One region of the Micromonospora sp. NPDC050187 genome, then DNA from elsewhere that is predicted to be linked to it. Evidence: riboswitches for the same ligand, from Rfam matches in the RefSeq annotation. Region 1 holds a riboswitch; the other holds the start of a gene.
The links. A riboswitch is a leader RNA that binds a small molecule or an ion and turns the genes downstream of it on or off. The one in region 1 is predicted to bind thiamine pyrophosphate.

Region 1 (6,469 bases):
CGATCGCCGCCGAGAACGAACAGCCGGTGCCGTGGTTGTGACGGGTGTCCACCCGGGGCGCGCGGAGCACGGTGGTCGTACCGCCGCCGACCAGCACGTCGACCGCCTCGTCGTCGGCGTCCACGTCACCGCCGGTGACCACCACGAACGCCGGGCCGCCGGCCGCGAGCGCCCCGGCGGCGGCGACCATCTCCCCGACCGTGGTCACCGGCGCTCCGGTGAGGGCCTCGGCCTCCGCGCGGTTCGGCGTCACCACCAGCGCGTACGGCAGCAGCCGCTCGACCGCCCCGACGACACCGAGCCGGTGACCGCTGGTGGCGACGAGTACCGGGTCGACGACCAGATTCGGCAGCCGTCCGGCCCGGGCCGCCCCGGCCACCGCGTCGGCGATCGCCGGGGTGCCGAGCATGCCGGTCTTGACCGCCCGGACCCGGAAGTCACCGAGCACGCTGTCGAGCTGGTCGGTGACCGTGGCCGGAGGCAGCGGCAGGACGGCGTCCACGCCCCGGGTGTTCTGCGCGGTCACGGCGGTGACCACGCTGGTGCCGTACGCGCCGAGCGCGGCGAACGCCTTCAGGTCGGCCTGGATGCCGGCACCGGCGCCCGAGTCCGAGCCGGCGATGGTCAGCACGGTCGTCGGGGTCACTGTCGGTCTCCGGTGCTCGCGGAGGGCTCGGTGGAGGGCTCGGTGGAGGGCTCGGTGGAGGGCTCGGTGGAGGGCTGCGGCCGGACGTGCCCACTCCGGGCGGTCAGGCTTGGTCCCTCCGTGGTCACGCCCGGCCGCAGCCCCGGGTCGGAGACCTCCGTCGGGGCGTTTCGGGCATCTGATCCGGTGGTGACCGCCTCCTCGAAGGCGCGGGTCAGCACCGCTGCCACCTCGGCCGGCTGCTCGGCGCGCATGAGGGCGCCGAGCACCGCCACGCCGACGGCGCCGGCCGCGACGCAGGCGTGCACCTGGTCGGGGGTCTCGATCCCGCCGAGGGCGAGCACCGGCACCGGGCTGGCCCGGATCAGGTCGGCCAGTCCTTCGGGGTGCAGGGGTGGTCCGTAACCGGGTTTGGTCCGGGTCCGGTGGACGGGCGAGCAGGTCACGTAGTCCTCGGTGGTGAGTCGGCCCAACTCGGTCGCGTCGTGGCAGGAACGGCCGACCAGCGGGAGGTCCGACGGCGGGTACGGGCCGGCGGCCGGCAGGTGGACCGCGTCCCCGTCCAGCGGGTCGGGGCCGGCGACGACCAGGGTGCCGCCCGCCTCGGTCAGGATCGCCCGCAGCTCGGCGGCGAGAGCGGCCCGCTCGGGACGGGGCAGGTCCTTCTCCCGCAGCACCACCCAGCGCACTCCCCCGGCCACCGCCGCCGCCACGACCTCCGGCAGTGGCCGTCGGGCCAGCCGTCGGTCCGTCAGCGCGACGACCCCGGCGGGGATGGCGACGGTGGTGGGGATCGGCCCCGGGTGGAGCTCTTCCGCGCCGCGACCCAGCCGGGCGACCTGCGCCGTCACAGCTCCGGCCGTCCCTCGTCGGGTGTGGAGGCCAGGGCGTGGAATCGGCGCGGGATCCGCCCGGCCCGGTACGCGAGCCGCCCGGCCTCGACGGCGTGACGCATCGCGGTGGCCATCGCCTCCGGATCTGCGGCCCGGGTGACCGCGCTGGCCAGCAGCACCGCGTCGCAGCCGAGTTCCATGGCGAGCGCGGCATCGCTGGCGGTGCCGATGCCGGCGTCCAGGACCACCGGCACGTCGACCTCCTGCCGGATCAGCCGGATGTGGTGCGGATTCGTGACGCCCAGGCCGGAGCCGATCGGCGCGCCGGCCGGCATCACCGCCGCGCAGCCCACGTCGACCAACCGCCGGGCCAGCACCGGATCGTCCGACGTGTACGGCAGGACGGTGAACCCGTCGTCGACGAGCTGTTCGGCGGCGCGCAGCAGTTCCACCCCGTCGGGCAGGAGGGTCCGCTCGTCACCGATCACCTCCAGCTTCACCCAGTCGGTGTCGAACGCGTCGCGAGCCAGGTGGGCGACCTTCACCGCCTCCCCGGCGGTGTAGCAGCCGGCGGTGTTGGGCAGCAGCCGCACCCCGCACCGGTCGAGCAGGTCCAGCAGGCCGCCGTGCCCGCTGGTCCGGTCGACCCGGCGCAGCGCCAGGGTGACCAGCTCGGTGCCGGAGGCGCGGATCGCCCGTTCCAGCACGTGCAGGTTGGCCGCGCCACCGGTGCCCAGGATCAGCCGGGAGGTGAACGTCGTACCGCCGAGGGCGAAGGTCACCGTGCTCACCCGCCCTGCGCCGCGCTCAGCACCTCGACCCGGTCGCCGTCGCGCAGCGTCGCGGCCGGCCAGGCGGTGCGTGGCACCACCTCGCCGTTGACCGCGACCGCCACCCCACGCTGGTCGGTGGTGACCTCGCGGACCAGGTCCGTCACCGTCGCCGTGTCGGGCAGGCTCCGCCCGATGCCGTTGACCGTCAGTTCCACCTGTGCCGTCCTTCCGTTGCAGGTCATGAGCCCGTGTGACGCATTCGCGAGGCCGGACCCCTGTGACGCGTTCGTGGGTCACGGGCCCGTACCACGCGTTCGTGGGTCACGGGCCGGTCGCCGGCCGGGTGAGCGGGCCGAACCGGTCCGGGGTGAAGGGGGCGAGCATCGCGTCGGGGGTCCCGGTGGTGAGCAGGTCGGCGACCAGGTCGGCGGTGACCGGGGTGAGCACGATGCCGTGCCGGTGGTGGCCCGCCGCGACCAGCACCCCGGGTCGGCCGGGAAGCGCGCCGATGACCGGGGCGTTGTCCGGAGTCCCGGGACGGAATCCGACGTTCGTCTCGACCAGGTCGTACTCGGCCAGCTCGGGCAGCAGGTCGACGGCCGCCCGGAGCAGCCGCAGCACCGCCCCGGCGGTGACGGCCGGATCCGTCCGCTCCTCCACGGTCGCCCCGACCACCACCTCCCCGTCGACGCGGGGCACGACGTACACCTGTTCGCCGTTGACGTACCCCCGGACGACGTGCCGGAAGCCCGGCGGGCCGCCACCGGGCGCGCGGAGCCGGAGGATCTGCCCCTTCACCGGCCGGACCGGCAGGCCGGTGAGCGCGGCGGTGCCGCAGCCGGCGGAGACCACGACGGCCGGCGCGGTCAGCTCGCCGAGCTGACCGACCGGGGTGTCGACCAGCACCGCGCCGGCCCGCTCGGCGGCAGTGCGCAGTGCCACCAGCAGACGGCGGGGGTCGACCTGGTGGTCTCCGGGGGCGAACGCGCCGCCGCGCACCCGGGGAGCGAGCGCCGGCTCACGGTCCCGCAGCCCGCTCGGGCGCAACAAGGTGATCGGCAGGCCCAGCCCCTGCTGGTACGCCCCGAGCCGGCGTACCTCGGCCAGGTCGTCGCCGGTGAGGCCGACGACCAGGGTGCCCTCGGTGCGGTACCCGAGATCGACGCCGCTGGCGGCGGTCAGCTCGGCGGCGAACGCCGGCCAGCGGGCAGCGGACTCGACGAGCAGCCCGGTCAGCTCGGTCTCCCCGAAGTACGCCTCGGCGACCGGGGCGAGCATCCCGGCGGCCACGGTGGACGCCCCCGACCCGGATGCCGGGTCGTGCACGGTCACCGACAGTCCCCGCGCGGCACAGCGCCAGGCCACCGCCCACCCGACGACCCCGCCCCCCACCACCGCCACCTCCGGTGCATGCAGGGGACCCCTGTTACCGCTTTTTGATGAGCAAGGGCCCCCTGCTACCACCTGAGGGCTCCGAGCAGCTCGGCGGTCGCGCGGGCCGGGTCGGCGGCGGTGGAGAGCGCCCCGACCACCGCCACTCCGTACGCCCCTGCGGCGCGCAGCGCCGGCACCGTCGCCGCGGTCACTCCGCCGATGGCGATCACCGGCACCGGTACCGCTTCGGCCACCGCGCGGATCCCGTCCGGACCGATCGGTGCCGGCAGGCCGTCCTTCGTGGTGGTCGCGTGACAGGGGCCGACACCGAGGTAGCCGGCCCCGGCGGCGACCGCCCGTACGGCGGCCACCGGTTCCCGGGCGGTCGCGCCGAGCACCGCGTCGGGGCCGAGCACCCGGCGGGCCGCCTCGACCGGCAGATCGTCCGCGCCGACGTGCCCGCCCGCCGCGCCGGCCGCGAGCGCCACGTGCAACCGGTCGTTGACCAGGCACGTCGCGCCGACGGGCGCGCACAGGTCAAGGATCCGGCCGGTCAGGTCGTACGCCTCGCGGTCGGTGGCGGAGTCCTCGACCCGGACCTGCACCACCAGCTCCGGGCCGGCGACGCCGAGGGCGGCCCGGACCACGGTGAGCGGATCGCGTCCGGGGCGGGTGTCGGTGACAAGATGCAGTCGTCCCAGGGACGGCACGGCAACTCTCCTCCCTGCGCCGGCATTACCCGGATCAGGTTCGACGGTCGGGGGCTCTCAGCCCCCCTCTCAGCCCGGTCCACCGGGCTCCCGTGGGTTACTTGCGTGCCACACCGTACGACGGATCGGAAAATCCGCCAAGGATGCCGCGTCTGTTTTTCCGCAGTTCGGCACGGTTTTCCCCGCAACGACGACAGTGGAGAAAATCTCACAATTGCCCGCTGGGGGCAGCGCGTGACCGTCCGGTCACGTCATGCTGTCCTGATGCCGCGCCTCCCCCAGGTTCCGCCCGGTCTCGAATCCCGGCCCTTCCGCGGCAGCACCGCCGTGGCCCACGGCCTTCTCACCTGGACGATGTTGCGCGGACGCGCCTGGCAGCGGCTGCTGCCGGACGTCTACGTGCACCGGGCGGCCCACCGACCGGAGGACCATCGGATGTGGTGCGAGGCCGTGGCGCTCGTGCTCCCGGCCGGCGCCGCGATCGCCGGACTGAGCGCGGCGTACCTGTGGGGCGCCGGGCTGCTGCCGCCGGACGCGCCGGTCACCGTGGTGCTCCCCCGCTCGGCCCGGATGCGCCCGCACACCCGGGTGGCCGTCACCCGCTCGGTCCTGCCCGACGCCGACCTGACCGTCCACACCGGGTTGCCGGTCACCACCGCGCTCCGGACGGCCTTCGACCTGGGTCGCCGGCCACCGCGCACCGAGGCGGTGGTCGCCGTCGACGCGCTGCTGCACCACCGCGTGGTGGACCTACCCACCTTGCGCGGGTACGCCGCCAGCCGCGCCGGCTGGCCCGGGCTGCCGCTGCTGCGGGAGGTGCTCTCCCTGGCCGATCCGCTCGCCGGGTCCCCGATGGAGACCCGGCTGCGCCTGCTCCTGCTCGACGCCGGGTTGCCCACGCCGACCGTACGACACGACGTGCGCGACGCCGTGGGCCAGTTCGTCGGCCGGGTGGACCTCGCTTACCCCACCCGCCGGGTCGCGGTCGAGTACGAGCCCGGCCCGCCCCGCGACCCGGCGTTGCTCCGTCGAGAGGCGAGCCGGTTCCACGCGCTACGTGCTGCGGGCTGGCGGGTGGTTCGCTGCACCTCCGACGACGTGCTCCGCCACCCCACCCGGACGGCCCGGATGGTGGCCGCCGCGCTACGGGGGCGCACCGCGCACCGGGTCAACGGCCTGGTCTGAACCGGCCGCCGGTCGACACGGGTGGGGCGGTCGCAGGATCGCCCCACCGTCCGGGTCTGCTTCCGGCGGTCTCGGTGTCCGCAGTGGTCAGAGGAGCGCGCGCAGGGCGGCCAGGTCGTCGTCGTCCGGTTGCCAGGCACCGGCTGCGGCGTTGGCCCGTGCCTGCTCGGGCGTGGTGGCCCCGGCGATCACCGAGGTGACCGCCGGCTGGGCGGCCAGCCCGCCGATGGCCACCTGGAGCATGGTGAGCCCCCGCTGGTCGGCGTACGCCCCGATGGCCTCGATGGTGTCCCAGTCGGCGGTGGCGAACCGCTGCGCGTACCGGCCACCGCCGGCGAGCCGACTACCCGCCGGAGGCTGCTCCCCGCGCTGGTACTTGCCGGTGAGCAGGCCGTCGGCCAGCGGGAAGAACGGCAGCAGCCCGAGTCCGAAGCGCTCGCACGCCGGCACCACCTCGGTCTCCACCGCACGTTCCAGCAGGCTGTAGTGGTTCTGGGCGCTGACGAACCGGCTCGTGCCGACGGTACGGGCGGTCCAGTCCGCGTCGGCGATCTGCCAGCCGCTGAAGTTGGAGTTGCCCAGGTAGCGGACCTTGCCGGCGCGGACCAGATCGTCCAGGGCGGCAAGGGTCTCCTCGATCGGCGTGCCCGGGTCGGGCTCATGCATCTGGTAGAGGTCGATGTGGTCGGTGCCGAGCCGGCGCAGCGACGCCTCGACCGCCCGGACGACGTACCGGCGGGCACCGCGCGCACCGTGGTCCGGGCCGTTCATGCCGTTCATGTCCATGCCGAACTTGGTGGCCAGCACCACGTCGTCGCGCCGCCCGCGCAGGGCCGCGCCGAGCAGTTCCTCCGAGCCGCCCTGGGGCTGCCCGTAGATGTCGGCGGTGTCGAAGAGGTTGATACCGGCGTCGAGGGCGGCGTCCACCACCGCGCGGGTTCCGGCAAG
Region 2 (6,469 bases), on a different contig from region 1:
CTCCGGCCGGCAGCACAGCGATTGCCCCGTGCCGCGCGCCACGAAACGCATTCACATGTCCGCTTCCGGACCGTGCGACCGACTGGCGGACCGGGACGAGACAGGACAGCGGCAGTCAACCGGACAGCCGGGCCCGGACCGGACGACCGGCCGTCTCCGGGTCAGCGCTCCGGACCGGACGACGGGCCGCCTCCGGATCAGCTCGGGACCGGACGACAGGCCGTCTCCGGGTCAGGTGCCGCGGCGCAGCCGGCCGGCGTACCGGACCTCCAGTTCGGAGTTGTGCGCGTCGCCGTGCGGCACGTTGGCGGACAGGTAGACCGGCGGCGTCTCCCCCGCCGCGAGCAGCCGGGCCACCACCTCCACCACGATCTGCTGGGCCAGCAGGGCGGCCGTGATCGAGGAGACCGCGCCGACCGCTCCCCCGTCGGGCAGCGGCAGGGTCGCGTCGCCGTACGGGGCACCGTTGTCCAGCAGCACGTCGGCGAAATCGGCGAGCCGGTGCCCGGCCGGGTGGCGGGACGGCATCCGGGCCGAGTGCGCCGCCGAGACGATCGCCACCAACCTGTGCCCGTGCCGCTTGACCAGCGAGGCGAACTCGACCACCGCGCCGTTGATGCCGGAGTTCGAGGCGATCACGAAGATGTCCGGGGGACGCACCGGGGCCAGTTCCCAGAGCCGGTGCGCGACCGCCGGATCCCGTTCCAGGGTGGAACTGAGCAGGTCGACCGGCGCGCCACCGTACAGCACCAGGTCCCGCAGGGCGATCCGGTTGGTCGGCACCAGACCGCCGGCCCGTCCGGCGATCTCCAACGCCAGCCCCTCGGAGTGTCCGGTGCCGAACGCCTGCACCACCCCGCCGGCCCGGAGCGCGTCGGTGACCAGGTCGGCCGCGCGGGCCACCGCCTCGCGCTGGCCGGCGGCGACCCGGGCGATCGTCCCGGTCAGCGCGGCCAGGTAGCCGTCGGCACTGACCGGCGGGGTCGTCGCGTCCCGCCCGGAGGGGTCCACCGGGTCGCTCATCGCACCGCCTCCACCTGGGCGAGCACGGCCTCGGCCAGCGCGCCCGGCGCCTCGTCCGGAATCCAGTGGCTGACCCCGGTCAGCTCGACGAAGCGGTAGGGGCCGGTGACGTACGGGGCGCACGCCTCGGCGGCGGTCCGGCCGACCGCGGTGTCCCGGTCGCTCCAGACGTAGGTGGTCGGCACCGACACCGGTCCGGTGCCCACCAGCTCCCGGCCGGACATCGCCCGGTACCAGTTCAGCGCCCCGGTGAGCGCGCCCGGCTCCCGCATCGGCCGCACGTACGTGTCGATCCGCTCCCGGTTCCCCACCCCGCCGAGCAGCTTGCGCAGGGCGGCGGCGTGCCAGGCGAGCAGGACCTTCTCGGCCGTGCCCTCCTTACGGAACAGCCCCATGTACGCCGACCGGGTCTTCTGTCGCCGGTCCCCGGCGATGGTCCGGGCCATCGCGGCCGGGTGCGGCACGGAGACGGCGGTGAGAGTGTGCACCCGGTCCGGGTGGCCGGCGGCCAGGGCCCACGCCACGATCGCGCCCCAGTCGTGGCCGACCACGTGCGCGGCGGGCACGTCGAGCGCGTCGAGGACGGCGACCGCGTCGGCCACGCACTCGGTCAGCCGGTACGCCTCCACCGCCGTCGGGCGGGCACCGGGCGAGTACCCCCGCTGGTCCAGCGCGTACGTTCGCAGCCCGGCGGCGTGCAGGGCCGGCAGCAGGTCGACCCACTCGCCACTGTGCTGCGGGAAACCGTGCAGCAGCAGCACGGGCTCGCCGTCGTCCGGGCCATCGGCGTGCACCTCGAACGTCAGCCCGCGCGCATCGATCCTCATGCCCGGAGCCTACCGCCGGAGCGGAGACCGGGACGGCGACGGCCCTACTCGTACTGCTGTTTCGGGGTCGGCACCTGGCGCCACGACTCGACCTCCAGGTACGGCACCTCCGCGTCGTTGACCGGGTCCCGGCCGACCCGGTCGGTGTAGCGTCCGGTCACCTCGACCCAGGTGTCGTCGGCCAGCCCGGCGGGGACCTCACCGGTCAGACCGAGCTTCACCGGACGGCCGTCGGCGGCGCAGCAGGACAGGATCATCCGGGCCAGGATCGGCTGCCCGTCCGGGCCGGTGACGACGAACCCGGTGAGCTGGACCCGACGGTCCCCGATGGACCGTCCGCCCTCGAACAGCGCCCGGGAGGCGTAGTCCAGCACGGTGATCCGGACCGGGTCCCCCTCGGGCAGCGGCGGGTAGTCGGAGGTCGCCCGCTCGGACAACACCGTTCCGGCCTGCCCGGCGGCATACGAGCCGAGGGCCGGCGGGGCGACCAGCAGCAGGCCGAGCACCGGCAGGATGAGCAGCCAGCCGACGCGTGGACCGTGGTGGCCGTGGCCGTGGCCGTCGTCGTGCTCGTCCGGGGGATCCGGAGAGTCCGGCGCGGCGGGGCGCAGTTCGTACCACAGGGTCATCGCGGCGGCGGCCACCAGCAGCAGCCCGGCGGCGACCAGGAAGGGTTGCAGTCCCTCCTTGACGTAGCGCAGGTGCAGGTCGGTGAGGCTGGCCCGCAGCACCGCACCCCCGAGCAGTAGCAGGACGACCGCCTGGGCCTGCCGGTTCATCAGATCACCACCGTTCCCACGCCGACGGCCACCAGCACGGCGACCACGAAGGTGGTCGGGGCGAACCGGGACGCGAACCGCCGGCCGAAGGCTCCGACCTGCATCGAGACGAGTTTCAGGTCCACCATCGGCCCGACCACCAGGAAGACCAGTCGGGAGGTCAACGAGAACTGGGACAGCGACGCGGCGACGAAGGCGTCCGCCTCGGAGCAGATGGAGAGCAGGACGGCCAGCACCGCCAGGGCCAGCACCGAGAGCACCGGATCGTCGGCGAGGGTCTGCAACCAGCGCTCCGGCACCAGCACGTTGATGCTGGCGGCGGCCATCGCGCCGAGCACCAGGAACCCACCGGCGTGCACCACGTCGTGGCGTACCGCCGACCAGAACGCCGCGCCCCGGCCCAGGCCGTCCAGGTCCGGACGGTGCGGCAGCCGGATCCAGTCGGCCCGGCCCAGCCGCAGCCAGAGCCAACCCATGATCATGGCGACGACCAGGCTCGCCAGGCCCCGGCCGAGGACCATCTCCGGGTTGTCGGGGAAGGCGACCGCGGTGGCGGTGAGCACGATCGGATTGATCGCCGGGGCCGCGAGCAGGAAGGCCAGCGCGGCGGCCGGGGTGACACCCCGGCGGATCAGCGACCCGGCGATCGGCACCGACCCGCACTCGCACCCGGGCAGGACCACCCCGGCTGCGCTGGCCACCGGCACGGCGAGCGCGGGGTGCCGGGGCAGCGCCCGGGCCCAGAACGAGCGCGGCACGAAGACCGCGATCACCGCCGAGAGCAGCACCCCGAACACCAGGAAGGGCATCGCCTGCACCATCACCGAGACGAAGACGGTGGTCCAGGTCTGCAGCCGCGGCGCGGAGATCGCGGTGCCGATCGGCTCCCGGAAGACCACCAGCAGGACCAGCACCGCGGCCAGGACCTCCACCGAGCCGACCCGCTCGCGCAGCCACCGGCCCGGTCCGCCGGCCCCCGGGCCCTGGCCGGGTACGGCCGAGACCGGGAGGTCCGCCGTCGCCGGGGCGGCGTGACCGGCTCCGGCGACGGTGCCGGCCCCGCCGGGCGGCCCGGCCGTCTCGGGTGTGCCGGGACCCGGCGCGGCCTGGTCGGCAGAGGTCACGGTCGTCCCTTCCGGATCGACGGGTACGGGTACGGGGAGTGCCCCACCCTAACCCGGACAGTGACGTGGCCGACGTCATCGGCGCGACGTCGCCCCTGGGTTCCGGCGCGTCGCGGTGCTAGCGTCTGCGCAACAACTTCACATCCGACAGGGGAGCGCACAGCGCTGAGAGTGCGGGCACCACCCGCAGACCCTCGAACCTGATCTGGGTAATGCCAGCGCAGGGAGTTCGGTCAGTCTCCAGCCGCGTCGTCGTCCGGTGCCACCGGGCGTACGGCGTGCGTCTTGCCTGGTTCGCACACGGACTGGGAGCACGTACACATGAGCAAGCTCGACAATCCCCGCTGGCGCACCATCGACATCGTGGTCGCCTCGGTGATCGCGGTGGCCTTCGGCGTCATCTTCTGGGCCTGGGGCCTGGTGTGGAGCGCGACGTCCGGCGCGTTCGCCTTCTTCCCGCCGGCGCAGACCCTCATCTACGGGGTCTGGCTGATGCCGGCCGTGGTGGGTGGCCTGGTGATCCGCAAGCCCGGCGCGGCCCTGTACTGCGAGACCGTGGCGGCGGTGCTCTCCGCGCTGCTGGGCAGCCAGTGGGCCGGCACAATCATCCCGCAGGGCATCGTCCAGGGTCTCGGCGCGGAGCTGGCCTTCGCCGCGTTCCGGTACCGCTCGTTCCGGCTGCCGACCGCGGTGATCGCCGGGGCGCTGACCGGCGTCAGCGCGGCCCTGTTCGACTTCTTCGTCTGGAACGCCAAGTACGACCTGACCAGCTACCGCATCCCGTACGCGCTGCTCACCGTGGTCAGCGCCGCGGTCGTGACGGGTGTCGGCGGGCACGCCCTGACCACCGCCCTGGCCCGTACCGGTGCCCTGGCCCACCTGCCCGCCGCCCGCGACCGCACCCGCGTCTGACTCCCCGCCATGCCGCGTTGATCAAGAAGTTCGCGTCGACCAGAGGCCGATTCCCCGACGCGAACTCCTTGATCGACGGGGGAGATGGGCGGGGGCGTGGTGTGAGAGGGGGGCGTGGTGAGAGTGGGGGTTGGGGTGGCCCTGGGGGTGCGGGGGTTCGGGTGGCGGCACGCGGGGCGGAAGGCGTGGGCGCTGCGGGACCTGGACCTGCGCATCGAGGCCGGCGAGCGGGTGCTGCTGCTCGGCGCGTCGGGCGCGGGCAAGAGCACCCTGCTGGCCGCGCTGGCCGGACTGCTGCCGGATGACTCCGGCGAGCGGGCGGGCACCATCGAGGTCGACGGGCTCCCGCCAGCCGAGGCGCGGGACCGGGTGGGCATGGTCTTCCAGGACCCGGAGAGCCAGCTGGTGATGGCCCGCTGCGGCGACGACGTGGCGTTCGGGCTGGAGAACCGGGGGGTGCCGGCGGAGCAGATCTGGCCCCGGGTGGACGAGGCGCTGGCCCGGGTCGGTTTTCCGTACCCCCGTCACCGCCCGACCGCCGCGCTCTCCGGCGGGGAGCAGCAGCGGCTCGCCCTGGCCGGAGCGCTCGCGCTGCGGCCCGGACTGCTGCTGCTCGACGAGCCGACCGCCAACCTCGACCCGGCCGGGGCGGCCCTGGTCCGGCGGGCGATTGCCGAGGCGGTGGACGCCGACACCACGCTGGTGCTGGTCGAGCACCGGGTCGCCGAGGCACTGCCCCTGGTCGACCGGGTGGTCGTCCTCGCCGCCGGTGGGGGTGTGCGGGCCGACGGGCCGCCCGAGCGGGTCTTCGCCGAGCACGGGGCCGCGCTCGCCGCCGACGGGGTCTGGGTGCCGGGCCACCCCGTGCCGCCCCGCCGGGCGGTGGCCCCCGCCGGGGAGGTGCTGCTCACCGCCGAACGGCTCGGCCTGCCGCCCCGGCTCACCCCCACCGACCTGGCGGTACGCGCCGGCGAGGCGCTCGCCGTCCTCGGCCCGAACGGCGCGGGCAAGTCCACCCTCGCGTTGCTCCTCGGCGGGCTGCTCCGACCGGGCACCGGCCGGTTGACCGCGAGCGCGGACCTGGCCGGCACCGACCGACGCACTCCCCCGCACCGGTGGCGCGCACCCGCCCTGGCCCGGCGGATCGGCTCGGTGTTCCAGGACCCGGAACACCAGTTCGTCACCGGTACGGTCTTCGACGAGCTGGCGCTCGGGCCGCGCCGTACGGGCCGACCGGAGGCGGCCGTCCGCACCACCGTGAACGAGCTGCTGGACCGGCTGCGGCTGGAGCGGCTGGCCGGCGCGAACCCGTACACCCTCTCCGGCGGGGAGGCGCGGCGGCTGAGCGTGGCGACCGCCCTGGCCACCGCGCCCCGCCTGCTGCTCTGCGACGAGCCGACCTTCGGGCAGGACCGGCGCACCTGGTCGGAGCTGGTCGACCTGTTCGCCGGGCTGCGCGACGCCGGGCACGGCGTCGTGACGGTCACCCACGACGCGGACTTCGTCGACGCTCTCGCCGACCGTCGGGTGACGGTGGACCGGGCCGTGCCGCCGGCCGGGTCGGAGCGACCGTGATCAGCCTCGAACCGGTCGCCGACCCGACCGCGCCGCTGGCCCGACGCAACCCGGTGGCGAAGCTCGCGGCGGCGCTGCTCTTCTCGTTCACCCTGGTCGCCACGCTCGACCCGGTCGCCCCGGCGATCGCCATCGCCATCGAACTCGCGGTGCTGCCGATGTTCGGGGTCCGGTACGGGGTACTCGCCCGACGGGTCTGGCCGCTGCTGCTCGGCGCCGTCGGCATCGT

Region 2: another riboswitch for thiamine pyrophosphate. It lies ahead of ACIBJE_RS05910 (ECF transporter S component); the one in region 1 lies ahead of thiE (thiamine phosphate synthase).

Annotation. Positions count from the first base shown of each region.
Region 1 covers NZ_JBITJH010000008.1:124,329-130,797, reverse strand. The annotation lists gene thiD (bifunctional hydroxymethylpyrimidine kinase/phosphomethylpyrimidine kinase) at 1-646, opposite strand, end outside; gene ACIBJE_RS15195 (thiamine phosphate synthase) at 643-1,422, opposite strand; gene ACIBJE_RS15190 (thiazole synthase) at 1,494-2,270, opposite strand; gene thiS (sulfur carrier protein ThiS) at 2,267-2,467, opposite strand; gene thiO (glycine oxidase ThiO) at 2,574-3,716, opposite strand; gene thiE (thiamine phosphate synthase) at 3,710-4,336, opposite strand; TPP riboswitch at 4,331-4,440, opposite strand; gene ACIBJE_RS15170 (hypothetical protein) at 4,601-5,521, shown strand; gene ACIBJE_RS15165 (aldo/keto reductase) at 5,609-6,469, opposite strand, start outside.
Region 2 covers NZ_JBITJH010000003.1:8,900-15,368, reverse strand. The annotation lists gene ACIBJE_RS05930 (sugar isomerase domain-containing protein) at 232-1,023, opposite strand; gene ACIBJE_RS05925 (alpha/beta fold hydrolase) at 1,020-1,850, opposite strand; gene ACIBJE_RS05920 (TIGR03943 family putative permease subunit) at 1,895-2,629, opposite strand; gene ACIBJE_RS05915 (permease) at 2,629-3,582, opposite strand; TPP riboswitch at 3,893-3,998, shown strand; gene ACIBJE_RS05910 (ECF transporter S component) at 4,075-4,665, shown strand; gene ACIBJE_RS05905 (ABC transporter ATP-binding protein) at 4,789-6,240, shown strand; gene ACIBJE_RS05900 (energy-coupling factor transporter transmembrane component T family protein) at 6,237-6,469, shown strand, end outside.